Regions from separate parts of the Gordonia sp. 34D genome, predicted to be linked through region 1. Evidence: riboswitches for the same ligand, from Rfam matches in the RefSeq annotation. Region 1 holds a riboswitch; each other region holds the start of a gene.
What was found. A riboswitch is a leader RNA that binds a small molecule or an ion and turns the genes downstream of it on or off. The one in region 1 is predicted to bind cobalamin.
Positions count from the first base shown of each region.

Region 2: it holds a riboswitch for cobalamin, as region 1 does, so the genes downstream of both, AC1L34_RS15900 (ABC transporter substrate-binding protein) here and AC1L34_RS00390 (VWA domain-containing protein) in region 1, are expected to answer to the same signal.
Region 3: it holds a riboswitch for cobalamin, as region 1 does, so the genes downstream of both, AC1L34_RS12120 (ABC transporter substrate-binding protein) here and AC1L34_RS00390 (VWA domain-containing protein) in region 1, are expected to answer to the same signal.
Region 4: it holds a riboswitch for cobalamin, as region 1 does, so the genes downstream of both, metE (5-methyltetrahydropteroyltriglutamate--homocysteine S-methyltransferase) here and AC1L34_RS00390 (VWA domain-containing protein) in region 1, are expected to answer to the same signal.

Region 1 is NZ_CM155293.1:79,478-86,774, forward strand. It holds gene cobJ (precorrin-3B C(17)-methyltransferase) at 1-999, shown strand, start outside; gene cobM (precorrin-4 C(11)-methyltransferase) at 996-1,754, shown strand; gene cbiE (precorrin-6y C5,15-methyltransferase (decarboxylating) subunit CbiE) at 1,738-2,964, opposite strand; cobalamin riboswitch at 3,011-3,157, shown strand; gene AC1L34_RS00390 (VWA domain-containing protein) at 3,209-5,299, shown strand; gene cobO (cob(I)yrinic acid a,c-diamide adenosyltransferase) at 5,299-5,913, shown strand; gene AC1L34_RS00400 (cobyrinic acid a,c-diamide synthase CobB) at 5,918-7,297, shown strand; gene AC1L34_RS00405 ((2Fe-2S)-binding protein) at 7,264-7,297, opposite strand, start outside.
Region 2 is NZ_CM155293.1:3,428,412-3,435,708, reverse strand. It holds gene AC1L34_RS15920 (hypothetical protein) at 1-768, opposite strand, end outside; gene AC1L34_RS15915 ((2Fe-2S) ferredoxin domain-containing protein) at 1,047-1,775, opposite strand; gene AC1L34_RS15910 (ABC transporter ATP-binding protein) at 1,772-2,566, opposite strand; gene AC1L34_RS15905 (FecCD family ABC transporter permease) at 2,563-3,606, opposite strand; gene AC1L34_RS15900 (ABC transporter substrate-binding protein) at 3,610-4,578, opposite strand; cobalamin riboswitch at 4,606-4,790, opposite strand; gene AC1L34_RS15895 (hypothetical protein) at 4,898-6,490, shown strand; gene ilvD (dihydroxy-acid dehydratase) at 6,559-7,297, shown strand, end outside.
Region 3 is NZ_CM155293.1:2,604,184-2,611,480, reverse strand. It holds gene AC1L34_RS12135 (hypothetical protein) at 1-635, shown strand, start outside; gene AC1L34_RS12130 (ABC transporter ATP-binding protein) at 665-1,468, opposite strand; gene AC1L34_RS12125 (FecCD family ABC transporter permease) at 1,465-2,535, opposite strand; gene AC1L34_RS12120 (ABC transporter substrate-binding protein) at 2,545-3,741, opposite strand; cobalamin riboswitch at 3,776-3,918, opposite strand; gene AC1L34_RS12115 (rhomboid-like protein) at 3,973-4,686, shown strand; gene AC1L34_RS12110 (prolyl oligopeptidase family serine peptidase) at 4,638-6,701, opposite strand; gene AC1L34_RS12105 (MFS transporter) at 6,738-7,297, opposite strand, start outside.
Region 4 is NZ_CM155293.1:1,838,143-1,845,439, forward strand. It holds gene AC1L34_RS08515 (acetyl/propionyl/methylcrotonyl-CoA carboxylase subunit alpha) at 1-1,715, shown strand, start outside; gene AC1L34_RS08520 (hypothetical protein) at 1,792-2,151, shown strand; gene AC1L34_RS08525 (glycosyltransferase family protein) at 2,265-2,849, opposite strand; cobalamin riboswitch at 2,953-3,168, shown strand; gene metE (5-methyltetrahydropteroyltriglutamate--homocysteine S-methyltransferase) at 3,278-5,599, shown strand; gene AC1L34_RS08535 (FMN-binding glutamate synthase family protein) at 5,840-7,297, shown strand, end outside.

The DNA.
Region 1 (7,297 bases):
ATCATGAAGCTCGGTCGGACGTTCCCGGCGGTGCGGTCGGCGCTCGCGCAAGCCGGTCGCCTCGACGGCGCCTGGTACGTGGAACGTGCGTCGCAACCGGAGGAACGCTGGCTGCCGGTGGTCGACGTCGACCCCGCGTCGGTGCCGTACTTTTCGCTGATCGTGGTCCCCGGTGACGACGCGAAGAAGGCCACGGCAGCGCGGATGCGAGCCGACGGTGACGTGCCGGAGGAGTCGGTCGTCGCGCGTCCAGCCGCGGAACTGCTGGTGATCGGGCTTGGACCCGGCCCCGACGGATGGCTGACGCCCGAGGCGTCCGCGGCGCTCGCCGACGTGGACCATGTGATCGGCTATGGCCCGTACGTTGACCGTGTTCCCCAGCGAGTCGGCCTCACTCGGCATGCGTCGGGCAACACCGTCGAAGTGGACCGTGCCCGGCACGCGCTGGATCTCGCCAAAGCTGGGGAGAAGGTTGCAGTAGTGTCGGGCGGCGACGCTGGCATCTTCGGGATGGCGGCGGCCGTGTTCGAGGCCGCTGAGGATCCCGCGTATGCGGGGATTGCGGTCCGGGTGCTGCCCGCAGTGAGTGCGGTGCAGGCGGTAGCTGCGAAGGCGGGTGCCCCGATCGGAGCGGACTTCGCGGTGATGTCGCTGTCGGATCGGCTGAAGCCGTGGGCGGTTGTTGAACGACGACTGCGCGCCATTGCCGAAGCGGATCTGGTGTTGGCAATCTACAACCCGGCGTCGCGGTCGCGGACTGAGCAAATCGCGACGGCGCGGGAGGTGCTGCTGGAACATCGGGCCGCCGACACCGTGGTGATCGTCGGACGGGACGTAGGCCGGGCCGAAGAATCACTCACGGTGACGACCCTGGCCGAGCTGGATCCGACGACCATTGACATGAAATGCCTGCTCATCGTGGGTGCAAGTTCCACGCGAATCAGTGCTGCCGGGGTGTGGACGCCTCGCTACGTGAAGGCTTTGGAGCTGGCGCAATGACCGTCCACTTTGTGGGCGCCGGACCCGGTGCCGCCGACCTGCTGACCGTCCGCGCGACGAGACTGCTCGCCGCCGCCGACGTGGTGCTTTATCCGGGGACCTACCTTGATCCCGACGTGCTGAGCCACGCAAGCCCAGACGCTGAGCTTGTCGATACTCAGGGTCTCGACCTCGACCAGATCACCTCCCGAATCGTCGAGGCGCATGCGGCCGGGAACGAGGTGGTGCGCCTGGCCTCGGGCGACCTGTCCATCTACTCGGCGCTCGCCGAACAAACTCGACGGCTCGACGCGGCAGGCGTCGCGTGGGACGTAACGCCGGGCGTTCCCGCCTACGCGGCCGCAGCGGCTGTCGTGGGGCGGGAGCTGACGGTCCCGCTCATCAGCCAGTCAGTGGTGTTGACGCGGACGCAGGCTCGATCGACCGCGATGCAGGCGACGGAAAATCTGGCAGCGTTCGCGGCGACGCGGGCAACACTGGTGTTGCACCTGGCAATCACCAAAACCCGGGCCCTGATGGACGACTTGATCGGCGACTACGGCGCCGACTGCCCGGTGATCGTCGTGTACCGAGCCAGCCAACCCGAGCAGCAGATCCTTAGGGGAACCGTGGCGACCATCGCCGACATCGTCGACGCGGCCAGGCTCAAACGGGCAGCCGTAATCCTGGTCGGTTGGGCGCTGGACCCGACGGCCGGAGGGGAGTCGTTCCTGTACGACCCTGCGCGGGAGCGCGGAACTAAGCTCCGCGCGTAAACGTCCACTGGGTCACCGTGCGCATCGGCGTCCAGCCGGTGAAGCTGCCGATCGGGGCGGCGACCTCCACCGCAAGGCGGGTCAACTCGCCGTCGTGCGCGGCGTGCAATTCGCCGAGGAGTCGTTCGGTTTCGATCGTCACGCCGTGCACCACCAGGCGACCACCAGCGGGCAGTGCGGCCAAGCAATGGTCGACGACGCCGGGGGCGGTCGCGCCGCCGCCGATGAAGATCGCTGACGGTTCGGGTAGGCCGTCGAGGGCTTCTGGTGCCTTCCCGACCACGACCCGCAAACCAGGCACCCCGAGGTTGCTGGCATTGCGGGCGATCCGTTCTGCCCGGTCGGGGTGCGCTTCGACTGCGGTGGTCGTGCAGGTGGGATGCGCGCGCATCCACTCGATCCCAACCGAGCCTGCGCCAGCGCCCACGTCCCACAGGTGCTCGCCGGGGACAGGAGCGAGCCGCGCCAACGCCGAGGCGCGCAAGTCGCGTTTGGTGAGCTGCCCGTCGTTCTCGAAAACGCTGTCGGGCAGTCCGGCAACCCACGATCCGTGGGGCGGCCCGATCAGCTCGAGGCCGATCACATTGAGCCTCGACGACGGTCCGGTCCAGGTGGCGACGGTCCCGTCGCGTCGGCTGAAATCGGCCGATCCGAGGTCGCCCAGCACGTGCATAACGCTGGCGCCGTAGCCGAGGTTTCGCAGCAGGTCCGCCACTGCCGCGGGAGTGTTCTCGTCCGACGACAGCACCACCACCCGTCGACCCGCAGACAACTCTCGGACCACTAGCGAAACATCGCGACCCACCAGCGAGACGACCACACACGACTCGGCTGACCACCCCAACTCAGCCCGGGCCAACGCGACTGACGACACTGCCGGGATCACCCGCACACGGTCGGCACCGAGCACGTCGATCAATGTAGAACCGATCCCCGAGACCAGCGGATCACCCGACGCGAGCGCCACCACGGAGCCGCCTGCGACCTCGCCAAGAAAAGCCCCGAGCTGCTCGCGCAAAGGCGACGGCCAAACGTGCCGCCGCTGGTCGGGACGGTCGGGGAGCATCGACAAGTGTCGTGCGCCACCGATAACCACGCTGGCGTCGAGTACTAGTTTTTGCTGTTCAGCGGGCATCGCCGCCCAACCTTCGGCGCCGACGCCAACAACGGTGATCGGCGGCGGGGTCGCGGGGCTCGTTGTCTGGGACACGAACGCTGACGCTATCGTAGGCACTAGGCACGAGGTGCCTTGGAGGCTTCGGCATCGGAAACGGTGGCAACTGCCGACAAGGAGAATCTGGGAAGCCGGTGAGATTCCGGCACAGGCCCGCTGCGGTAAATCGGGCCCCTCCATGCGAGGGGATCCGACAAGTCCGAAGACCGGCCTCGCGCCCGACCCTATTGTGTGGCGGCGTTCTGAACGCCGACCACGTGTGCATGAGCGGGAGCCTCAAATGCCGGTGCAGTACCCCTTTTCTGCTGTCCTCGGATGCGAGACGGCCACCCCCGAGAACGCCGACGTCGGTCGCCGCATTGGCGATATGGGACTGGCGTTGATCCTCACGACAATCGCCCCGGAAATCGGGGGCGTCCTGATTCGTGGGGAGAAAGGGACCGCAAAGTCGACCGCAGTCCGCGCGCTCGCCGCCGTGCTGCCGCCGATCGACGTGTACGCGGCGGACCGCTTCTCCATCGACCCGGCCGACCCCGCAGCCACCTCACCCGACGCCCCGTTCGCTGATACGACGACTCTCACCCGGCCGGTTCGCCTCGTCGAACTGCCGGTCGGTGCCACCGAAGACCGCGTCCTCGGGTCCCTGCACCTGGAACGGGCACTGTCGGAAGGCAAGGTCGAGTACGAACCGGGACTCCTGGCCCGCGCGCACCGCGGCATCCTCTACGTCGACGAAGTGAACCTGCTGCACGACCACCTCGTCGACCTCCTCCTCGACACCTCCGCCATGGGACGCGCGACGGTGGAACGCGACGGCGTCTCGATTGAGCATGCGGCGCGATTTGTGCTGATCGGCACCATGAACCCCGAGGAAGGGGAACTGCGCCCCCAACTCCTCGACCGGTTCGGCCTCACCGTGGAGGTCGCGGCCCCGCGTGAGCCGACTCTGCGCGCCGAAGTGGTGCGGCGCCGGATGTCGTTCGACGCCGACCCCGCAGCCTTCAATGCCAACTACGCCGCCAGCGAGGCTGCGCTCACCGACGAGATCGCAGCGGCCCGAGAACGCGTTGGTGCGGTACGACTCGGCGATCCTGCGCTATTGAAGATCGCCGAAGTGTGCGCGGCGTTCGAGGTCGACGGGCTGCGCGCCGACATCGTGACTGCTCGCGCGGCCGTCGCACATGCTGCATGGTTTGGCCGCGACACCGTCACCAAGGCCGATATCCGCCAGGCAGCTCTGCTCGCGCTGCCGCACCGGCGACGCCGCAACCCCTTCGACGCTCCCGGCATCGACGAGGAACTTCTCGATCAGATCCTGGGCGATGATGAACTGCCTCCGGAACCGCCGGAACCCGAGCATCGTCCGGACGGTCCCGACAATCTCGACGAGTCGACGCAGACCGACGGGGCAGACAACGACCGGGCAGGCAAGGACGGGGCAGAAAAGGACGGAACTGACAGCGGTGAATCCACACCCGCGCCAGATCCCGCTTCCGACGACCAGCAGCCGTCACCGGGCTCGGTCGGTCCCGAGACCGTCGCTGCGGCGACGGACCCCTATCGACCAAAGCACCTGACTGTTCGCGGTATCGGTGCCGGCACAGCCGGACGCCGCAGTCGCGCAATCGCCACCACCGGCCGTCGTATCGGAGCCACCGTCGGCGCGACCGGATCCCTGCACCTGGTGGAAACCATCAAAGCCGCAGCGGGCAAACAGGCGGTACGCCGAGCGACCGACGATCGACGAGAGCGGATCGACCTGCGCGGTGAAGATCTGCGGATCGCCGTCCGAGAGGGGCGCGAAGCCAACCTGGTGCTCTTCTGCGTCGACGCCTCCGGTTCGATGGCCGCACGCAAACGCATGACGCAGGTCAAGACCGCCGTCCTGTCACTGCTGCTGGACGCCTATCGTCGCCGCGACAAAGTTGGCCTGATTTCGTTCCGCGGGAACGCCGCTGATCTCGCCCTACCGCCCACGCACAGCGTCGACGTCGCCGCAGCGCGACTGGACAACCTCCCGGCCGGCGGACGTACGCCGCTGGCTGAAGGACTCCTCGAAGCGGCGCGTGTGGTGACGCGCGAACGGTTGCGCGACCCGCGCCTGCGGCCGCTGTTGGTGATTGTGACCGATGGTCGTGCCACGAGTGGTGCCGATGCCGTCGCGCGGTCGCTGCACGCCGCCGACTACGTCGCGAGCCTCGGCGTCACGACCGTCGTCGTTGATGGCGAAAGCGGTCCGCTGCGCTTGGGCCTCGCCCGTCAACTCGCCGCACGACTGGGTGCCGAACATCTGCCGGTCGCCGAAGTGAGCGCCGAAGCGCTGACGGCCTCGGTTCGCCGGCACACCCACCACTTGAATGGAGCCGCCTGATGCCGCAAGGAGTACCAACGACGGTCCCCAACGACGGTCTCACCACTCGCCAGCGTCGAAACCGACCGCTGCTGATGGTCCACACCGGAGACGGCAAGGGAAAATCCACCGCAGCCTTCGGGCTGGGCCTGCGCGCCTGGAACCAGGGCATGAACATCGGGGTCTTCCAATTCGTGAAGTCCGCCAAGTGGCGCATCGGTGAACAGACCGTCCTGGAACGCCTCGGCCAACTGCACGAGGAGACCGGCGAAGGCGGGCCCGTGCAGTGGAACAAGATGGGCTCGGGATGGTCGTGGAGCCGCAAGCAAGGCGACACCGAAGACCACGCGGCCGCCGCCGTCGAAGGCTGGGAGGAGGTGAAGCGTCGGCTCGCCGACGAGACCCACGACCTGCTGATCCTCGACGAATTCACCTACCCGATGAAGTGGGGATGGGTCGACGTCGACGAGGTAGTGCAGGTCCTTGCCAACCGGCCGGGCCACCAACACGTCATCATCACCGGCCGCAATGCGGCCGCCGCGCTCGTCGACGCTGCCGACTTGGTTACCGAGATGACCAAGGTCAAGCACCCTATGGACGCCGGGCAGAAGGGGCAGCGGGGCATCGAATGGTGAGCCGATGAAGCTACCGCGACTGGTGATCGCGGCACCGTCGACCGGGCAGGGTAAGACCACAGTCGCCATGGGCTTGATGGCGGCGCTCCGTTTGGCCGGACAAGAGGTCAGCGGACATAAGGTGGGACCCGACTACATCGACGCTGGCTATCACTGCCTCGCGACGGGACGCCCGGGACGAAACCTCGATCCGCACCTGGTCGGGGAAGATCGCATCGTGCCGCTACTGCTGCACGGTGCGGCGGGCGCAGATATTGCGATCGTCGAAGGCGTTATGGGCCTCTACGACGGTCGGCTCGGCACCGGCGGATTTGCTTCGACGGCACATGTCGCGACGTTGACATCCTCGCCGGTGGTGCTGGTGATCGACGTGGCGCGACAGTCGCGGACTGTCGCCGCCGTCGCAGCGGGCATGGCGGCCTTCGACCCGACCATCAACATCGTCGGAGTGATCCTCAACCGGACCGGATCGGTCCGCAACGACGCCGAGATTGTCGCGGCCATGGAAACCGCGGGACTACCGGTTTTTGGATTGCTGCCGCGCGACGAGCAACTCGCCACGCCGTCCCGGCACCTCGGCCTGGTGACAGCAAGCGAACGGGACGACTCGGACGAGTTCGTGGACCTGCTGGGGCGCGTCATCGCCGCGCACCTCGACATTCCGGCGCTCCTCCACGCTGCCCGCACCGCACCAGACCTGGAAGCACAGGCGTGGAATCCGGGGACCGAGGTTGTCGCGGAGGGGACTGAGCGTCCCGTTGTCGCAGTGGCTGGCGGTCGTGCCTTCACCTTCCGCTACGCCGAAACCGACGAACTCCTTCGGGCGACCGGATGCGATGTGGTGGGTTTCGACCCGCTCGTCGACACCGCGCTGCCCGCCGGAACCTGCGGACTCTACCTCGGCGGCGGGTTCCCGGAGGTCTACGCCAGCGAGTTGGCCGCCAACCGTGAACTCCTCGCAGACCTGCGGGGTGCGGTCGAATCGGGAATGCCGACCGTCGCCGAATGCGCGGGGTTGCTGTACCTGGCGAACACGCTCGACGGCGCACCGATGGCCGGTGCCGTGCATGCCTCGGCGGAGATGTCGGGTCGGCTGACGCTGCGATACCCGGTGGCCACGGCCACCGCAGACTCCCTGTTGACACGCACCGGCGAGCAGGTGACCGGGCACGAATTTCACCGCACTCAAACCAGTCCGGCGAACGGGCCGGTCGCGGCATGGAGTATCGACGACGCGCCGACGGGCTTCGCGACCGACACCCTGCATGCGTCGTACCTGCACGTGCATTGGGCAGGGCACCCGCAGCTGGCGCAGCGGTTTGCCGACGCGGTGCATCAGCGCGCCGTGAATCAGCTCCGGCCGAGGATGCAGTCGGCGCAGTAA
Region 2 (7,297 bases), 590 kb from region 1:
GCCGAGAACGCCAGCAATCAAGTCCCGCGCGCCGATGATCGCCTTGATAATGCCACCGTCGGTGAGCAGGCCAGGAATACCTTCTTCGAGCGACCCGTTCAGCATTCCGTTGGCAAATACTGCTGGCGCAACAACAAGTGCTTGGAGGGCGGCCATTGGGTCGGCCGCCTTGAGTGCGTCAATGATCGGCTGCACTGAATTGCCCGTGCTGTACACGGTGCCGATACCCATGGAGATTGCTCCCAAGCCCATCGTGACCCCCAACATGGTGGCCGACTTGCTGAGGCCCAGGAGGTTGGTCAACGGCTGCTGAACGGCGTTGCCCAGCGGCCCGATCAGGCCGATCATCGGGAACAGGCCGGTCATAACCACACCGTTGAAGACCTTAACAAGCGCCTCATCGACCTGACCGGCAGCAAGGGCTTCCGCCGCCTCGATAAGGTTGGGGATCGCGAAGTTGGTCAGCATCTGGGTCATGGTGGCTGCCACCTGAGTACCACCGCTAGCCAGAGCCGTGATGGTCTCGATCTGGTTGGCGACCAATTGCTCAAGGATCGGCATCCCCGGGCCGATAGCGTCGCCGATCAGCGGCCCCAAGTTCGTGAACACACCTTGCAGGAGTCCGGTGTACTCACCGAGTGGGCTCAACAGGACACCGAGCCCAGCAGAGATCGGGCTTTCGGGTTCTGCGGCAAAGGCTGGCGCGGTGTTGGCCAGCGGAGTGAGTGCGATTGCGCCTGCGCCAATGAGCGCGACGCCCGTCGTCACGCATTTGCGTGTGGGTGTGGTTGTGACTCGCAACGAACGGTCCCTTCGTGAGGTTTGCCCCGTCGTCAGCCAGGTGGATGGCTGTCGCCGACAGGTTATCGACCAAACGATCACCCAGTGTGATGCGTCACGTTTATTGCCAGTGGTGATGTTTGTCACTCCTTATTGCGGTCATTTCGGTCATGCGATTCGCACGAACCCGGTATATCACCCGCGCGCGATACGCCAAGGCTGAACCTCCCGGCCGCTTTCGCAGTTAACGACCGAGCAAGCCGCCATTAAGTGCGCTCACCCAACCACTCGGAAATGGGCGTACCTCCCGCGAGGTGCTGATCTACGACCGCCGCGACGCGGTCGGCCGTGAGCCCCGAATACCAGGCGTTATCCGGATACACGACGACCACCGGAGCCTGCGCGCACGGGAAAAGGCAACCCGTCACAGTGACGAGAACGTCGTCGTCGCCCAGGCCGCGCGCCTCGAGTTCGGCGTCGAGAACACGCGCTGACTCGCCCGACCCCTGCGCCGAACAGCGCGGCCCCCGGCACACCAGGACGTGCCGACCGAACCCAGGCACCTTCTCCCACGCAGGCGAAACCAGCGGCGCGACAGTCGTTTTCGCAGGCTCACCACCGTCGTCGAGCGCCGACTCCAGCACGTCAGCGTAGGCGTCACCGTCACAGAGCGACCGCCCGATACGAACGTCGGGCACATGCTGGGACTCGGTTCGCGTCCGGAGCCAATGCCCAATCACCCGGCGGAACCAGGCATCCATCTTGCGGTCGACGACCGTCTGCCCGGACACCACCAGCACCCGTCGCGCACAGGCGGCAGCGGCGCGATCGAGTTCCTCGGTGATCGTCGACGCGGTGCCGCCAAGAACCGCGACGCGAAACTCCACACCCGGCCGACGCTCGCGCAGCACGCGTAGCCCCGACTGAACCTCGGCGGCCGGATCGTTGCCGCGATCGGTGGGTGCGGTGACGATCACCCAATCAACGCCAGTCATACGCCCGCCCTTCGCGCATGCTGTTCGGCGGCACCGCACACCACCACCAGCGGAGCGCCCGTGCGCGGATGCTCAATCACCTCGGCATCAATCCCGTAAACCTGCGCTAACAGTGTGGGAGTGAGGACCTCCGTCGGTGTGCCGATCGCCTGCACCACCCCCTGATCGAGGACCACCAGTCGGTCGCAGAACATCGCTGCCAGATGCAAGTCGTGGATCGCTGCGACCACCGTCAGTTCTAATTCTCGTACCGCACTGAGCAACTGGACGCCCGCAGAAACATCGAGATGATTGGTGGGTTCGTCGAGCACCAACACTTCGGGACGCTGAGCAAGCGCACGCGCCACCTGAACTTTCTGCCGCTCACCGCCCGAAAGGGTGTGCCACGCCCGCCGACGCAGTGGTCGAAGGCCCAGGGCATCGAGGGCCCGCTCCACATCCTGCGACGCCTCCCCCAGCGGACGCCCCCAACCCGCACCGTGCGGGATGGTGCCAAGTTCGACGATCTGCTCCACCGACAAATCCAGCACCGTCGCCGAATGCTGTTCCACCTCGGCGACGGTCCGGGCAAACTCGCGGCGTCGAATAGTCTGCACGTCGCGGCCACCCAGAAAGACGCGGCCAGTGTCGGGCTTCTGCCACCGCATCAGCAACGACAGCAGCGTGGACTTACCCGAACCATTGGGCCCGATGATCCCGGTGAACTCCCCGGCGCGCGCACTGCACGTCACGTCGCTCAAGATCGGGTTGCCGTCCCGGATCACGCTGGCGCTGTACACGTCGAAGTTCATTCGGTGCCCTTCTGTCGTAGCAGCCAGATAAAGGCGGGCACCCCGATCGCCGAGGTGACGAGGCCGAGCGGCAGTTCGCGGGCGGGCAGCAGACTGCGTGCCACGATGTCCGACCACACCACGATCAACGCCCCCATCACGATCGCGAGCGGCAGCACCCGCGCGTGCAACGGGCCGACGAGGAAACGCACAGCGTGTGGAATCACCAGGCCGACAAAGCCGATGATCCCGGACATCGCCACCAGCACTGCGGTGCATAGCGACACCAGCGCATACAGAATCCATCGCGTCCGAGAAATGTCCGTACCGAGACCGGCGGCAGCCCGCTCACCGAAGGCGAAGGTGTCGAGCGGCCGGGCATGAAACAGCACCACAACCACCGTCACACCCGTCACCGCCGCACTCAGCGCGAGCGTGTTCCACCGAACCCCCGCGACCGACCCCAGCGACCAAAACATCACCCGCTCGGCCGTCCCGTGCGGACCAAAATAGATCAGCCCCGAACTGAGGGCGGCCGCCAACTGTCCCACAGCCACGCCCGCCAGGATCAGTCGGCCGGGCAGTAGGGCCCCGCCGCGGGTCACCGCGATCGCGAACACCAACAGCAGCGCCGCCATGGCCCCGATAAACGCCGCAACAGAAACAACCGGCCCGCCGGACATGATCCCCAAGCCAAGACCGGTGCTAAGCACCACCGATGCACCCAAGGCCGCGCCGCCCGACATCCCGAGAATGTACGGATCAGCCAACTGATTGCCCGTCAACGACTGCAACACTGCACCGCACACCGCCAAACCCGCACCCACCACCGCTGCCCCAACCACCCGCGGCAGTCGTAGGTCGACGACGATGTGCTCGTCGAGCACGTTGACCCCCGAGCCGCTTCCGAGGCGACCGAGGATGGCGTCGAACACCGTCCTCAGCGATAGATCTGCCGACCCGATCACCACGCCAAAAGCCATGCTGACCAGGAGCGCAGCCAACAGTCCCCCGGTCCAGAGCATAAAGCTCGGGGCCGGATGGACTCGTTCGCGCAACATCGCTTACCCCGCGAGCGCGCCCGACAGTCGGACCGCCCCGTCGATCAGACGAGCACCCGGTGTGCTTTCGGAGAACGGAACCACCACGTACGAGGCCCTCTTTACCGCGGAAAGATCCCGCAGCGCGGGGTCGGATTCGAGGTAGGCGCGTTTGGCAGCGGCCGGGTCCCAGCTGGCGTCGATAAGAACAATGACGTCGGGATCCGCCTTCAGCACGGCCTCCCAACTGGTGTCGGCCCAGTTGCCCGAAAGCTGACCGAACACATTGGTCGCGCCGACCGCATCCATCACCAGCTGTGGTCCGCCGCCCCGCCCGCCTACGGATGGGCTGTCGGTTTTGGCGTCCCACCACATGATCGTTTTTCCTGCCCCGGCATGCTTCGCCTTAAGCTCAGCGAGGGTGGCGCGCATCGCGTCGTTGACTTTGTCGGCTTGCTCAGTTCGGCCGAAGAGCGTGCCGTAATCGCTGGTCTCGCCGGCGACAGCCGCCCACGACGGCGCCGGCCGCGCGGACTTGTCGGCACACCCAAACGGCGAGACGTAGGCCGCAATTCCCAGGTCGGCCAACGACTGTTCGCTACCGAGCGCCTTATCGGTGAAGGCCGACGCGTACGACGCCGCCACCAGATCGGGCCGCTTCTCCAGCAGCGCCTCACGTTCGGGGTACTTGTCCGAGAGCACGTCGATCCGACCGTAGGCATCCGCCCATTTCGGCGAGATGGCGTCGTCAAGATAGGCCGTCGCAACAAGCTGTTGCGCTGCGCCGATGGCGAGCGCGGATTCCGTCGCGCCCTGATTGACGGTGATGGCCGACGTTGCAGGCTTGGCCAGCGTTACCGTCCGACCACAGTTCGCCAGCCGGATGGCCGCACCTGCATCGGTGGAACTCTCCGCTGTGGTGCAGGCACTCAGCGCCAGCACCACCGACAGACCAACAGCGGCGCTCGGGCCGAACTTCCAAAGGGTACGCAAAGCGACCCCCTTTCCAATACTCGTGGAACTACGGGGTACGCCGCGGCCGGTCTCCTGGCTTAGCAGGGCTCCCGACGTCGTACCTTCCCGGATGCGCAAACACCCAGTGGCCGGAGATTTTCACTCCAAACGACTGTCGGACCTGCTCACAGTGGCGAGTCCGCGCCGGATTTTCACCGGACTTCCCGAACACCGTGACGTATGCGATGAGTGTATCGGCAGCCGATTTGAGTAGGATTCCGGATCTGCGAGCACTTGACCCGATACGGTCAGAGCACGATCGGCCGAGGACCGCGGGCCGAGACAACGGGGGAGTTTCATGGGCCGCACCACCACCACGCGCACCGCGCTATCCGCCGTTCTCGCCTCCACCTTTCTTGCGGCCGGTATCGGTTTGGGTTCGGCAGAGGTATCGGCACGACCATCGCCCCAACCGCTGGGTTGCGTTCCGTTCATCAGCACCTTCCAGCTGGTTCCCCCGCTGCCCGGGTTGTTTACGCCGCTACCCAGCATCAAGGGCCCGTCTGAGTTCGACGGTCTTCCGCCCGCACCGCGGCAGGAGAAGCTGCCAGCGAAGGTCGAATTCCGCGACAACACGCAGGGTTTCAACTCGAGGACCGAAGCCGTCCTGCACAACGGTCACCTGTATGCGCGGGCCCGGCATTCGTCGAAGCCGTGGCGCAAGGTCGCCACCCCCGGTTGCCTTGACGGCGAAATAGTCGCAATTTCAGTCAACAACAACATGCTGGTGGCCCTGGACAAGAACGGTTTCATCTACTCCCTCGATAACCTCCTGTCCGGACCGATGCTGTGGAATTGGACGCGCATGTTCGGCGGCCCAATCTGGTTGTGGCCAGGCATGCAGGTGCCCAACAAAGCCGCGAAGCAACCCGTCGCCAACAAGTGGTCGATCAGTCACCGGATCTCGACGAGCTTCAAAGACCCCAAGGGCGTCACCCATCCCACCACTGCCGGACTGGTTGAGTTGGTGAGCTTGGCCGACGACGGTTCGCGGATCATCTATCAGGACCCGTGGCTGCCCGCCGACTTCAGCTACGAGATCGGCGGTCCCGAGCAGGGCCGATTCCAGGCGAATGCGATCTCCACATCCGGGTCGGTGACGCTGGTGCAAAACAAGTACGGCGACATGTTTACCCGTCTCTACGACCTCGACACCGCAGGTGCCAACCACATTCCGGGCCGCTATTCTTGGCAGCCGCAACCCAAGAAGCCTTCTGCGCCAAACCAATTGGCTGAACGATTCAACCCCGGCTATGCGGCGATCGACCTGCCCGGCGAGGATTGGAAGCCTCAACCGAAGATCCCGGGGACGGTTACCTCCCGGATCACTATCCACGATTCTGGCGCTACCGCCGAAGACCGCGAACTTCGAGTGGAGGGTATGAGCGGCGGCACCACCGGCTACTGGCACAAGCCAATCACGGCGTCGACGTGGGCGTTTACCCCGACGGGCCAGCCACTGCGGGGGCAGGTGTTGCACGGCGACCCGAGCACCAACCAGACGGCCCTGACCCTCGCCCCGAAGAACAAGGTGAACTTCCGTGGCAAGCTGCCCGACGGCTGGACCATGACCACCGAAAACTTCGAGTGGGCCCAAACGAAGCATCCCGTCACCCTGACGTTGCCGACCGGCCGCACGTTCAACGTCGAGCTGTACACCACCGACGGCCTGCGCCTTCTCCCCCGCGGTCCCGGCCTCGACAACAATCCCCGCACCCTGGAGGGTGCCATCGACTTCCGCAGCGCCGCGCCCTGGCGGCCCGAGAATGCGGAACTCAATCGCCTAATCCGCAAACAGTTCAACGGTGCCCACGTCTACGAAACGAACATCCAGGCAACTAAGAACTCCCTGGCCTTCGACCGCCCCGGAGTGGTGCTTGTAAGGAAGTAGCGGACCGGCCCCGAGGCCGAAGCGGGCGAACTCGTGACCTCCATCCCAATCAGCACTATCGTCAGAGCATGGCTACCGACTCCACCGGCAACAATCCCGACATCAAGCCCCGTAGCCGCGATGTGACCGACGGTCTGGAGCGAACTGCCGCGCGCGGCATGCTCCGGGCGGTCGGCATGGGCGACGACGACTGGGGGAAACCACAGATCGGGGTCGGCTCGTCGTGGAACGAGATCACACCCTGCAACCTCTCGCTCGACCGCCTCGCTAAGGCCGTTAAAGAGGGAGTCCACGAGGGCGGCGGGTTTCCGATGGAGTTCGGAACCATCTCCGTTTCCGACGGCATCTCCATGGGCCACGAGGGAATGCACTTCTCGCTGGTGTCACGCGAGGTGATTGCCGACAGCGTCGAAACTGTGATGAGCGCTGAACGCCTCGACGGGTCCGTTCTGTTGGCTGGCTGCGACAAGTCGCTGCCCGGAATGCTCATGGCCGCGGCGCGACTCGATCTCGCGTCGGTCTTTCTCTATGCCGGTTCAACCCTGCCCGGATACGCGAAACTCTCGGACGGATCCGAGCATCAAGTCACCATTATCGATGCCTTCGAAGCCGTCGGTGCCTGTGCGCGCGGACTCATGAAACGCGAAGACGTCGACACTATCGAACGCGCCATTTGCCCCGGCGAAGGCGCGTGCGGCGGCATGTACACCGCCAACACCATGGCCAGCGCCGCCGAAGCACTCGGCATGTCTCTGCCCGGAAGCGCCGCACCGCCGGCCCCCGACCGGCGCCGCGATGGCTTTGCCC
Region 3 (7,297 bases), 1.4 Mb from region 1:
CAAGTGGGTCAAAGCTCGCCAGCAACGTCGCGCTCCCGCTGGCGCAGTCGTACTCGCGGACCGATGCCTTTGTCCGGGACTTCGCGGAAGTGGCACGTCAGCAACACGACTGGCTCTTTACCCAGCCGGCCCCGGACGCTGACCTGCATCTGATGGAACTCGATATCACGCCGATGATCAACGACGCGATCAAACAGGCGTCCATTCCCGTCCCGGTCTCGTTCGACCGTCCGATTTTGGTGACGATTGATCAGCGCCAAATCACTGCGGGGTCGATGGAAGACAGCGGGAAGCTGGTGACGGTGGCGGCGTGGGTGTCGGTGATTGGTGCCATCGTCGCAGCGCTCCTGGCTCTTCTGCTGGCTGTCCGACGCAGCACGGTCTTGGCGTGGCTTGGTGTGGGAGGCGTGCTGGCCGGAGTGATCGGTGCCTTGCTCGCGGTCGCGACGAAGAGCGTCGTCAGTGATCGCCTCGCCGACACGGACCCGTCGGCCCGCAACACTATCGAGGTGGTGGTCGGCGGGATTTCCGATGACCTCACCCAATTGTCGCTGCTCGTCGGCGTCGGCGGACTCATCGTGCTGGCCGTCGGCGGCGTGGCCCGAGTGGTGTCTGGTCGACGCGCACTCGCCTAGCCGCAGGTCGACCGACTACGGGCTACCGTCTACTCGGCAGGGGGTCGTGGCTCCACGTCGAACACGAACCGCGCGGCGTCGAAGCGGAGACGGCCGCGGTCGAATGCCGTAGCCACTGCACCCGACTCGGCCACCTCGCTCGGGGTGCCCGAATGCAGGGTCCCGTCGGGGGCCAGGAGCCAGAGCGAATCCGACAGCCGCATTGCCAATTCCAATTCGTGCGACGACACCAGGACGGTGATGTCGTGATCGCGCGCCAGCGTCGTCACCAGATCGAGGAACTCCACGCGCGACGGCGCATCCAAGTGCGACGTCGGTTCGTCGAGCACCAATAGTTCGGGATCTTGGGCAAGCGCCCGAGCCGCGAGGACTCGCTGCCCCTCACCGTCGGAGAGATCATGAAACGCCCTATCGGCCAACGACTGTGCGCGCACCGCTGACAGGGCCCAGTCGGCGCGGGCGCGGTCGTGCTCCGAGAGTCGCCCGGTGACCCCGACATACGGCGTGCGACCGAGTTCGGCCACTTCGCGGGCGGTGAGGCGGCCAGGGTCGATCACCTGGGTGCCCACTGTTGCGATCCGCCGGGCAATCCGGGCTGGCCGCATTCGGGTGGTATCGGTGCCGTCGGCCAGCAGTACCGCTCCCGAAAACGGTTTCTGAAGTCCGCAAATGGTGCGCAACAGCGTCGACTTGCCTGCACCGTTCGGGCCAATCAGCGTGGTCAGCGCGCCGCGGTGCGCGACGGCGTTGAGATCGGCGGCAACCGTCGTCCGCGTGCGACGGTGTCGATAGCCGATCGTGAGGGAGTCGAGGGTCAAGCCTGCGGGCGTCACACGGCACCGCCTTGGCCGCGCCCGCGCAGCAGCACGGTGATGACGATCGGCGCGCCGATCAAGGCTGTCACCGCGTTGAGCGGGAGGGCGTTGTCTTGGCCGGGCAACTCGGCAATCACACCGCACCACACGGCCAATAGTGCTCCGACCACGACGCAGGCCGGCAGGAGGATTCGATGATTCGCCGTCCCAAACAGTCCACGCGCAATGTGCGGGATTACCAGTCCGAGGAAGCCGACGGGTCCGCAGTACGCGGTGACGACGCCGGTCAGAATGGCCGCGGACAGCAGCGTGGTGGCCCGCGTAATCCGCAGGTCGATGCCCATCGACCGGGCATACTCCTCGCCGAGGAGCAGCGCATTCAGTGAGCGGACCGAAGCCAACGACACCAAGATCCCGAACAACACGACCGGCGCGGCGATCTTGAGGTCGTCCCACGACGTCGCCGAGAACGTGCCAAGGCCCCACATCATGTACTCCTTGACGGAGTTAGGGTCGGCGTAGACGATCAGCACCGCCACCAGCGAACCGGTGACCGATCCGATCATCACGCCGATCAGCAGCAGGGTCACCGCACTGTGGACCCAAACCGAAAACAGCAAGACCAGCCCGAGAACTACGGCGGCACCGATAGCGGCGGCCGCGACGCTGCCCGCTCGACCCCATCCGGCCAGGCCGCCAGCAAAGCTCGCCGCCCCGGCCGTTCCTGCCGTCAGGGCTACCAGGGCGACGCCGAGACTGGCTCCGGAGTTGGCGCCGAGAATGTAGGGATCAGCGAGGGGGTTGCGAAATAGCGTCTGCATTTGCAGGCCAGCGACCCCGAGTGCCGCGCCAACGAGAGCCGCCGTAGTGATGCGCGGGAGTCGGACATTGCGGAGGATGAAGTCGAGACCATCGTCGGGCAGATGCCCGCCGGTCAGGACTTTCACCGTGTCGCCCGCCGGAATTGGCACCGAGCCGAACGCGGCCGCCAGGAGCACGGAAACAACACACCCCACCAGCAGCCCGCCCCACACCAGGGCGTTGCGGTCGCGGCGCGATGTCGACGCGACTGGACTCTTCGTCATGCCGTGGACTTACTGCGCTGGCAGGTGCAGGTAGAACTCGAATTTGTGGTTCGGGTACAGGTCGGGATGCAAGATGGCGGCGAGGTCGGCGAGCACCAGGTCGGGACGCAGCACGCCCTTCTCCCAGTAGTCGTTGCCGCCGCCAGCGTTCGTTGCCTTGGTGCTGTTCCAGGCCTGCTCAGCGGGTTTAGCGAAGGCCCGATAGCGCGGGTCTTGCTTGTACAAGTCGGCGAGTGAGGCGATAGTCGGGTCGCTGAGCAGCCACTTGTCGGCTAGGCGGCCCTTGGCAATGACGGCTTCCACCGACAGTTGCAGGCTCCCCTGCGCGGGGTCGTTGATCCACGGGTAGGTACCGCCAGCGTCGGCGACCAACTTGCCAAAGTAGCTATCGCCCGACGCCATCATCCACGTACCGTTCGAGATTCCGCCGAGCAGCACATTGGTTTTCGGGGCATTCGCAAGGTTCGCCGCCACGGCCCGATAGCTGTTCTTAACGTCGTTGAAGACGTTGGCGGCTTCCTTTTCGGTGCCCGTCAGAGCGGCGAAGAACTTGATCCACTCGGCACGGCCCAGCGGATTCTCTTCCAACCAGTCGGCGTCGGCGATGACTGGGATTCCCGCGCCGGTGATTTTCCCGAAGGCGGGGGAGTCGTTGCCGTCGGTCACCAGCACGTCCGGTCGTCCGGCAATCACCTTTTCGGCGTTCACCACGCCAGCATCGGCGAATTCGCGGACCTTATCCGCCTTGATTCGCTCAACGATTTCGGGAGTCGAGACGTATCCGGTGGTCGCAACGCCCGTCACGGTATCGGCGGCACCGAGTGCGGCGATCGACGGCAGGTGGGTCGTCGACCCGGAATACAGGGTCCGCACCGGGACTTGGACTTGCGGGGCGTCGGCCAGTGCACCGTCGAGCTTCGGGGCGGGCGCACCACAGCGGACCAGCACATACGATGCGGCCGGTGCACCTTGTGATGGATGCGCCACGGTTACTACCTGATACGAGTTGTGGTACTCGATCTTCAGGCCGGTGGCTTCGTCGATGGTCGACTTATCCGGAAAATAGTCCTTCGACGCGTCGAAGTCGGTGATGCAGTCGCGGGTGCTGCCCGCGTCGTTTGCCGGGGCCGTTGAGCAACCGGTCGCAACGATCGGGATAGTCACGGCGACGGCCGCGACGAGCACGCTGAGTCGAGTGGCACGCATGGATCAGAAACCTCCCTCGGGGATGCTCCGCCCCGGGTCTGCAGAAGCGACGGTGAGTGTCTGACTTGCTACTCGGAAAGAAACTTCCTCGGGTAGGTCACAGTGGCGGGACCGTGCCGGACTCACACCGGCTTCCTCACGGGATATCGCTTAGTTATCGGCGCAAATCTAGCATGCAGACATTCTCAACTCCCACTGGCGCAAGCCCCTTGACGGGCTTAACGTGGGGCGATGAGCGAGACTCGGAGCAGATGGCGTCGCGCGATCGCCATCGCCGGGGACTGGGTGCGCCGCGCACCAATCACGTACCTGTGGCTGGTGGTACTGCTGGCAACCACCGTTGTCCAGCATCGTGTTTCGCCCGAGAAGCTCGACGCGATCCTTGGCCGGAGATCGACCAATATCGCGAACCTCTTGCACGATCCGCTCCGGGCCTTCTTCGGCAGCCTTCTCTGGCTCGACGGTGCGTACTGGGTGCCGTACTTTCTTGGCTTCACGATTTTCCTGGCAACCGCTGAACGCTGGATGGGGAGTAGACGGTACCTCGCGGTCGGCCTCGCCGGACACATCCTCGCCACCCTGATCAGCCAGGGGCTGGTCGGTGCCGCCATACAAACCGGCGTCGCCAACCCGTCACTGCGCTACGCCACCGACGTCGGTGTCAGCTACTTCATGGCCGCGGTGATCGGCGTGCTGTCGTACTATCTGCCGCGTCCCTGGCGGTGGATCTACATCGCCGGCGCCGTCGTCGTGTTTTGCGGACCGCTATTGGATCTGCCGGTGAGTTTTACCGCCGTCGGGCACGCGAGCGCGCTCGCCATCGGCTTCGCGTGCTACCCGCTGGTGCGGGGCAAGCCAATGCTCAACGTCGACGCCCTGCTGAAACGGATCCGCGGCTATGCGCCCGCCTCCTTGCGGCCCAGCGCGCGCCACAAGAATTCGTAAGCCAGCGCCGACTTGAACGCGCTCTGCCGGTTGTCGGCCGCGCCGCCGTGCCCGCCTTCGATATTTTCGTAGTACTGCACCTCATGCCCCTGCTCTTCCATGCGGGCCACAAACTTCCGCGCGTGCCCGGGATGCACGCGGTCGTCGCGGGTCGACGTTGTCACCAGCATTTTCGGCATCGCGGCATCGGCACGCAGTCGCTGGTACGGCGAGTATTTGGCGATGAACTCCCACTCGTCGGGGTCGTCGGGGTCGCCATACTCTGCCATCCACGATGCGCCAGCCAGCAGAAGGTGATAGCGGCGCATATCGAGCAGCGGCACCTGGCAGACCAGGGCGCCGAAGAGCTCCGGATAGCTCGTCGCCATGACCCCCATCAGGAGGCCGCCGTTGGAGCCGCCTTGCGCCCCAAGCTGTTCGGGCGTCGTAAGGCGGCGTGCGACGAGGTCGCGGGCCACCGCAGCGAAGTCCTCGTACACCAGGTGGCGACCCGCCTTCAGCGCCTGCGTGTGCCACTCCGGGCCGTACTCGCCGCCGCCGCGAATATTCGCAATCACGTAGATGCCGCCGCGACTGAGCCAACTGCGCCCGGCAATGCCCATGTACGACGGTGTCATCGAGTTCTCGAAGCCGCCATACCCGTACAGCAGGGTGGGGCCGGACGCGACATCGTCTCGCTTGATCACGAAGTAGGGGATGGCGGTGCCGTCGTCGGACGTGGCGAAGAACTGCTGCGTGGAAACTGTCGAGGCATCGTAGAACTCGGGCGACGACTTGATGATGGAGACACCGTCGCTGGTGGAGCCGTGCAGCAGGCTCGGGGCCCGCGTAAAACTACTTGCTGAGAGCCAGATTTCGTCGCTGTGGTCGGGGTCGGCGTCGAGGACGCCAACGGTTGCCAAATCGGGGATGCCAGCAACCGTCGCCAGCTGCCACGTGCCGAGTTCACGGAACTCCAAGCGGGTGGCAACGTCGTGCAGCGTCACCATCACCAAATGCGACTGGGTGAACGCGAAGTCCTCAAGGCTCGTGTGCGCATCAGGTGCGAAGAGAACCCGGTGGGTCCGGTCTCCCGCGAGGTAGGCGGGGTAGTCGAACACCAGCAGGGTGCCTGCGGGATGCGTGATGGCCGGGCCATCCGGGCCGTCGATGGTCCACTCCGACCGCACCAGCACCAGCAGCCAGTTGTGGCGGACGACGAAGAAGGCATCAGTGGGAACCTCGATCCGGATCAGTTCGCCATCCCGGAGTTCGTAGTCGAGCGCATTAAAGAAGTCCGTCGACCGTGACACGAAATGCCGCACATAGCCCGGTGTGGTGTCGCACGTGGCGGCAACGGCCACGTCGGAGACCTCGCCAGCGAAGACCGTCGGGGCGTCGGCCACATCGGTGCCACGCGACCACCGGCGCACGGTCCGCGGATAGCCGGACGACGTCAGCGCCGACAGGCCATCGGGGGTGGAGGCGAAATCGGTTGCCACGTAGACGGTGTCGCGGTCGATCCAACCGACCGTCGACTTCGCCTCCGGCAACGTGAACCCGTCGGCCACCCAGGTACCGGCGCTCACGTCGAACTCCCGAACCACCGCAGCATCAGCACCGCCGCGCGATAGGGAAATCAGCGCGCGGTCGTAGTCCGGGCGGAGCATCGTGGCCCCAGACCACACCCAATTCTCGTTCTCATCGGACGCCAGAGCATCGACGTCGATCAGCACATCCCATTCCGGATCGGCGGCGCGGTACTGCTCGAGGGTGGTGCGGCGCCACAGGCCCTTCGGGTGCGCCGCATCGCGCCAAAAGTTGTAGAGAAACTCGCCGCGCCGACGCACATAGGCGATCCGATCGTCGGTATCGAGGACCTCGAGGGCTCCGGACTCGAGTTCGGCAAACCGGTCTGAGTCGGTCAAATCGGCGATCGTCGGCGCGTTGTGGTCGCGAACCCAAGCGAGGGCGTCGTCGCCGGTCACCTCCTCGAGCCAGAGGTACGGGTCGGCCAGCACGTCGTCGTTGGTCACCGAATCAACGGTACCGGGACCGGGCCACGGAAGCGGTTAGGCGTGGATGGGTGCCTTCGTTTCCAGTGTCGGCGCTTCGTCATCCACGCCGGGGATCGCGGTGCCAGCAATCGGCACCCCCGCGGTTTCGGTGAGGAACCGGAGTGCGACGAGGCCAACCAGGCATGCGCCCATCATGTACAGCGCCGGAAACAGCGTCCACCCGGTCCCGTCGACCACGGCATCGTTCACCAGCGGTGCGGTACCGCCAAACGCGGCCGTCGATACGTTGTAGGAAATCGCGAATCCCGCATACCGGACGTGGGTCGGGAACATCGCGGGGAACGTCGCCGAGATGGTTGCCAGTTGCGGGATGTACAGGATGCCTAGGACGACAAACCCGACGATTGCCCAACCGAAACTCTGACCCATCAGCCAATACATCGGCACCGCCAGAACCAGCAGTCCGATCAACGACCACCGCCACATCGGCTTGCGGCCCGTTCGGTCCGACCACGCACCGAACACGGGGATCAGCACCATCATCAGCACCTGGCCGATCAACATCACGACCGAAGCCGAATCCTCGCTGAGTCCGAGGGACCCCTTCAGATACT
Region 4 (7,297 bases), 1.8 Mb from region 1:
GCGTCATTCGTGCCGCCAAGGATGCGGGCATCGCCAGTGTTGCCGTTTACGCCGAGCCCGATGCGAACGCCATGTTCGTTCAGCTTGCCGACGAGGCCTTCGCACTGGGTGGCCAGACTTCCGCCGAGTCGTACCTGGTCTTCGACAAGCTGCTCGACGCTGCCGCTCGCTCCGGTGCTGACGCCATCCACCCCGGATACGGCTTCCTTTCGGAAAACGCTGACTTCGCACAGGCTGTGCTCGACGCTGGCCTCACCTGGATCGGTCCGTCACCGCAGTCGATTCGCGACCTAGGCGACAAGGTCACCGCTCGCCACATCGCTGAGCGCGCCAACGCCCCGATGGCCGCAGGCACCAAGGACCCCGTGCAGGGTGCCGACGAAGTCGTCGCCTTCGCCAAGGAATACGGCGTTCCCGTTGCCATCAAGGCGGCATTCGGCGGCGGCGGTCGCGGCATGAAGGTCGCGCACACCGTCGAAGAGATCCCCGAACTGTTCGAGTCCGCCACCCGCGAGGCTGTTGCCGCCTTCGGTCGCGGCGAGTGCTTCGTTGAGCAGTACCTCGACAAGGCCCGCCACGTTGAGGCCCAGGTCATCGCCGACCAGCACGGAAACGTGATCGTTGCCGGTACCCGCGACTGCTCGCTGCAGCGTCGTTTCCAGAAGCTCGTCGAGGAGGCCCCGGCGCCGTTCTTGACCGACGACCAGCGCGCCCGCATCCACAACTCGGCCAAGGCCATCTGCAAGGAAGCAGGCTACTACGGTGCAGGCACCGTGGAATACCTCGTCCAGGGCGACACCGTCTCGTTCCTCGAGGTCAACACGCGCCTCCAGGTGGAGCACCCTGTCACCGAGGAAACCGCAGGCATCGACCTGGTTCGCCAGCAGTTCGCCATCGCCGAAGGTAAGGCGCTGACCCTCACCGAGGATCCCGCACCGCGCGGCCACTCCTTCGAGTTCCGCATCAACGGTGAGGACGCCGGTCGCGGCTTTCTCCCCGCCCCCGGCCCCGTCAGCACCTACCGCGAGCCCTCGGGCCCCGGTGTCCGCGTTGACTCCGGCGTCCGCGAAGGCGACGTCATCGGCGGCCAGTTCGACTCGATGCTCGCCAAGCTCATCGTGACCGGCGAGGACCGCAACCAGGCCCTCGACCGCGCACGCCGTGCGCTCGCTGAGTTCGAGGTCGGCGGTCTCGCAACCGTCATCCCGTTCCACCGCCACATCGTCTCCAACCCCGCCTTCATTGGCGGCGAAGACGGTTTCGACATCTACACCAAGTGGATTGAGACCGACTGGGACAACACCATCGAGCCGTACACCGACGGCGAAGCCATCGAAGATGACTCAGCCCCACGACAGAAGGTTGTCGTCGAGGTTGGCGGTCGTCGTGTCGAGGTCTCGCTCCCGGGCGACCTCAACTTGGGCGGCGGCTCCGGTAACGGTGCAACCACCCGCAAGCCGAAGGCACGCACCCGCAAGAAGGGCGGCGCGGCCGCTGCTTCGGGCGACGCCGTGACCGCACCGATGCAGGGCACCGTCGTGAAGGTTGCCGTCGCTGAGGGCGACACCGTCGAAGAAGGCGATCTGGTCTTGGTGCTGGAAGCGATGAAGATGGAGAACCCGGTCACCGCGCACAAGGCTGGCACGATCACCGGGCTGTCGGCTGAAGCTGGCGCTGCCGTCACCCAGGGCACCGTCCTGCTGGAGATTAAGTAGTCTTATCCGCTTATGCCGTACTTTGGGCCCGCTTACTGGGCCCAAAGTACGGCATAGCTGTTTTTAGGAGTCGAATGTGGAAGCTGTCGAGATCAATGCGGGTGCTTGGTACTTGCGTGCCCTCCGGGACGACGATCGGCTCTCGGACGTTCCGGCCTTGACGCTTCTCGGTATCGACGACCCCGCAGGCTATGTTCGCGACACCGATGCGGCGTGGGCCGACGAATCCAGTCTCACCTGGGCGATTTGTGTCCCGACGACGGGCGAACTCGCGGCCCTCATTGGAGTCGACCGCGACGGCACGTTCCGTGGCCTGAGCCGCGACGGCTTCGGCGACGCGCTTTCCGCCGCCGCCGACCCTGCCGCCCGCTGCGCCACAGCGTTGCTCGACGTGACACCCGCCCCCCTGACCGTCGGCGTCCCGAACCGCACCTAGGCCGTTCCCGCATGATGCGTTGATTCCCGCACCACGTCTAACGTAGTGCGGGAATCAACGCATCATGCGAGAACAAGTGGGGGCGCGTTATGGGGAAGGCCGAACGGTTCGGCCTACAGCACCGAGTTGGCGGGGTTCCCCAAGTCGGTGCAGTCGACGCCCACAACGTCGTTGCGGTGATCGATCAAGTAGCGGACCGTCGTGAGGCCGGCACCCGCCTGCTCGATCGCCTCGCGGATCCGATCCGCACCCAAATAAACGGGCTGGGCTGGCTTCCCTGCGAACTCGGCACGGCAAATCGTGTTCGGACCCTGCGCGGCCACCGCCAACACTCGAGACACCGCGCTCGGACCAGGATCAGGACTATCGAGGGTCTGCAGGACCGCGCCGTCGAGCGCCGGATGCTGGTCCACGAAACTCAGCGCCGCCCTCACACAGGCGTCGAGACTGTCGTACCACTCGGGCAAATACAGGGTGGTTGAGATGGTGTCAGGTGCTGGCACCACGCGTGCCCCAAGCGCCACGTAGACCGAATCACATCCACCAGCGCCAAGGCTTGACACCGCAGCCATCAGTCGTTCAATGCCAGGTACGTCGCTCTCACCTGCGGGAATGCGCTCATCCCCGCGAGCAACGAGGACGATTCCAGCGACAGATCCAGCCGACGACCCTGAATTAAAATCATCGCCAAATCCCATGACGCCCAATTCTACTCGTTTGAATAGTATTGAGATCGCAACTGGTTCGCCCGAACGAGATACTCAAGGAGCCCCTGCTTCTCGACCCCGGGCGTCGACGCGACGACACCGCCACCGTGCAGTGTCCGCCCGTGAAGAGGGAATCCGGTGAGAATCCGGAGCTGACCCGCAGCGGTATGTCGGAACGACCGCCGTCACCTGCACTGGGAATGTGCTGCACTCGCAGCTCCCGGGAAGCGACGGCCACTAGAAGCGGGCTCCCTTACGGCGAGCACGCACGCCGACCAGCCCGAAGACCTGCCTGATGCATCGGAAGCACACGCTCCCGATGGTTGTCCGCCTCGCGGAAGGGCTCGAAGTCTTCGTTTCTTCTGTGCCCGTACATGGCGGCAACCCGTTAACTACTCATGCAGGAGAGAAGAAACGTCATGTCCAACGACAAGGCCCCAAGTCCACACCGCGGCACCTTCACGACGACGGTCCCCGGCGTCGCCCGAATCGGCGCAAATCGGGAACTCAAGCGCGCCGTCGAAGCCTATTGGGCGGGCCGAACCGATGCTGCCAACCTCAAGCAGGTTGCCGACAGTATTGCGCGCGACAGCTGGAATCAAATGGTACGCAATGGCTTTGACTCCGTTCCGGTAAACACATTCTCGTACTACGACCACATGCTCGACGCCGCCGTGATGCTCGGCGCCCTGCCCCCTCGGGTGGCGTCAATTACCGATCCGTTGGACCGCTACTTTGCCGCGGCCCGTGGAAACGACACCGTGGCCCCGTTGGAAATGACCAAGTGGTTCGACACGAACTACCACTATTTGGTCCCTGAGATCGGTCCGGAGACCAGCTTCGCGCTCGACGCGAGTACCGTGCTCGGCGCGGTCGCAGATGCCCAAGCTCTCGGCATCCCGGCACGACCCGTGGTCGTCGGCCCGATCACTTTCCTAGCCCTGTCGAAGACGGTCGGCGACGATGCCGAGGCGGTCTCGATCAGCCCGCTGGCGCGGATCGACGAGTTGCTCCCCCTGTACGTCGACCTGTTGGCGCAGTTGGCGGCCGCGGGCGTCGAGTGGGTCCAACTCGACGAGCCCACCCTGGTGACCGATCAGGCCGAGGGTCTCGCCGGCTTGGCAGAGCGCGTCTACCGCGCCCTGTCGGAATCGACAGATCGTCCGAAGCTGTTGGTGCAGACCTACTTCGGCGATGCTCGCGACCGGTTGGCAGCCCTGGGTCGCACGGGAATTGACGGCGTTGGCGTCGACCTCATTGCTGGCTCGGCCGATTCAATTCGCGACGCCCAGCTAACCGGCAAGCATGTCGTTGCCGGCGTCGTCGACGGTCGTAATATCTGGCGGACCGACCTGCACGCAGCGTTGGAAACCCTCCGCGAACTACGACCACACGTCGGATCACTGGCGGTTTCGACGTCGTGTTCCACGCTCCACGTGCCGTATACGCTGCGCGGCGAGTCGCAGATCGACGACGCCCTGTACGGCTGGCTCGCGTTCGCTGAGGAAAAGTTCGCCGAGGTTGGTGCGCTTTCCCGGGCCTTGTTGCACGGTGAAGCGGACCAAGAGCCGCAGTTCACGGCATCGCGCACGGCTCTGCTGTCGCGAACCACTGACCCTCGCCTGCACGTGCCGGCCGTTCGTGAGCGCCTGACCGGCCTCTCGTCGTCGGATTGGACACGCGCCGACGCCGCTGTTCGGCGGGAAGCCCAAGATGCGGCTTTGCCTCTGCCTATTCTCCCCACGACGACCATCGGCTCGTACCCGCAAACCGTCGAAATCCGCAGGGCCCGGTCGGCACTGAAGAACGGGACCATCGATGCGGCCACGTACCGCGCGCGGATGGAGCAAGAGATCGCCCAGGTGATCGCCTTGCAGGAGAAAGTTGGCCTCGACGTGCTGGTTCATGGGGAACCGGAACGCAACGACATGGTGCAGTACTTCGCCGAGCAACTCGACGGTTTCGCCGCCACCGCCAACGGCTGGGTGCAGTCGTACGGTTCCCGGTGTGTGCGGCCGCCGATCCTGTTCGGTGACGTGGCACGGCCCACCCCGATGACAGTCGGCTGGACCACTTACGCGCAGTCGTTGACGAACCGACCGGTCAAGGGCATGTTGACCGGTCCGGTGACGATCATCGCGTGGTCGTTTGTCCGCGACGATCAGCCGCTCGCCGTGACGGCAAACCAGGTAGCGCTGGCGATCCGCGACGAAACCGTCGATCTGGAGCGGGCCGGGGTCCCGATTATTCAGGTCGACGAGCCGGCACTCCGCGAACTCCTGCCGTTGCGGACCGCTGATCGAGCCGCCTACCTCGATTGGGCGGTACGTGCCTTCCGCCTGTCGACCGCGGGCGTCGAAGACACCACCGCGGTGCATACGCACCTGTGTTATTCCGAGTTCGGCGATGTCATCGGGGCAATCGCGGCGCTTGACGCCGACGTGACGTCCATCGAAGCGGCGCGCTCGCACATGGAGGTGCTCGACGACCTCAACGACGCGGGCTTCGCTGCCCAGGTGGGTCCCGGGGTATACGACATTCACTCGCCTCGCATCCCGAGTATCGACGAGATCACCACGTCGCTCCGCGAGGCACTGGGTGCCGTGTCGGCTAATCGCCTGTGGGTGAACCCCGACTGTGGGCTCAAGACGCGTCGCACCGATGAGGTCGTCGTGGCGTTGAAGCGCATGGTCGCCGCAGCGGTCGCGGCCCGAGCCGAGGTGGCCGCGCCCGTCGCCTAACGCTTTTCGGCCCGGAAAGCCCGTCAAATTTCCTCATTTCTGTCACAGACATCGCTCAGCGACACGACAGTTCCGTCACCGATCACGGCGTGTCGTGACGGATCGGTCGAATCGTGACAGAAATGAGGAAATTGGCCGGTAGGCCCGCGGGGGCGCCAAAGTCGGTTTTATCCCGCCTGTGAGATCGGCGGCATACATTACAAGGCAAGGGATGTCGCCGATCGAAGGGTGGGGCACGCTATGCGTTGGCTAATCGTTGTCGGGATCGCGGTGGTGAGCGGGCTGTCGTTGCTGTTGGTGTTTCTTGTTTCACCCTGGTGGTTGTTTCTAACCGTGCCGCTGGCGCTGCTTGCACTGACCGGCGTCTACGACCTCACCCAGCGTCGACACTCGATCCTGCGCAACTATCCGATCATTGGGCATATGCGGTTCCTGATGGAAGTGATGCGTCCGGAGATTCAGCAGTACTTCGTCGAACGCAACACCGACGGCACACCCTTCGACCGCGATACCCGCACCACGATTTATGAGCGGGCTAAGGACGTCAAAGACGTGGATCCGTTTGGTACCGAACGAGATCCGAGCGCTATCGGCTACGAGTACGTGCAGCATTCGATCGTCGCGCAGCCGGCTCCGGAGGGATCACCGCGGGCGCGGATCGGCGGACCGGCATGCAAGCAGCCGTACGACATCGCCATGTACAACGTGTCGGCGATGAGCTTCGGTGCGCTGTCGGCAAATGCGATCCTGGCGCTCAATACCGGAGCCGCGAAGGGCGGCTTCGCCCACGACACCGGGGAGGGTGGCCTGAGCCCATATCACCTGCAGCCGGGTGGGGATCTCATCTGGGAAATCGGTACCGGCTACTTTGGTGCACGCACGCTCGACGGCCACTTCGACCCCGAGATGTTTCGCAAGAAGGCGGCGACACCTCAGGTGAAATGCATTTCCATCAAGCTCTCGCAGGGCGCGAAGCCCGGTTTGGGTGGGGTGATGCCCGGCGCCAAGGTGACGGCCGAGATTGCTGAGATGCGCGGTGTGGAAGCCGGCAAGAGCGTCGTTTCACCGCCTTCGCACAATGCTTTTCACACCCCCATTGGCCTGTGCCAGTTCATCGGCCAACTTCGCGAACTATCTGACGGCAAACCCATTGGGTTCAAGCTGTGTGTCGGTTCGCGCAGTGAACTGCTCGGGATCTGCAAGGCAATTCTGGAAACGGGCATCGCGCCCGACTTCATCATCGTCGACGGCGCCGAAGGCGGAACCGGGGCGGCACCGATCGAATTCGAGGACAACGTCGGAATGCCACTGACCCAGGGTCTGATGACCGTGCACAATGCGCTGGTCGGGACCGGTCTGCGCGACCAGATCCGGATTGGGGCATCCGGTAAAATCACGAACGGCATCGACATCATTAAACGAGTCATCCAGGGTGCCGACTTCACCCTCGCCGCGCGCGCCATGATGATGGCCGTCGGGTGCATCCAGGCGCAACGCTGCCACACCAATCACTGCCCGGTAGGTGTGACGACGCAGGACCCCAAGCGTCAGCGGGCACTGAACGTGCCCGACAAATCCGAGCGCGTCTACAACTTGCAGCGCCACGTCGTCGACAACGCCAAACAATTCGTGGCTTCGATGGGCCTGCGAACGTTCGACGACCTTCACCCGTCCATGCTGATGCGGACCGTCAGCGCG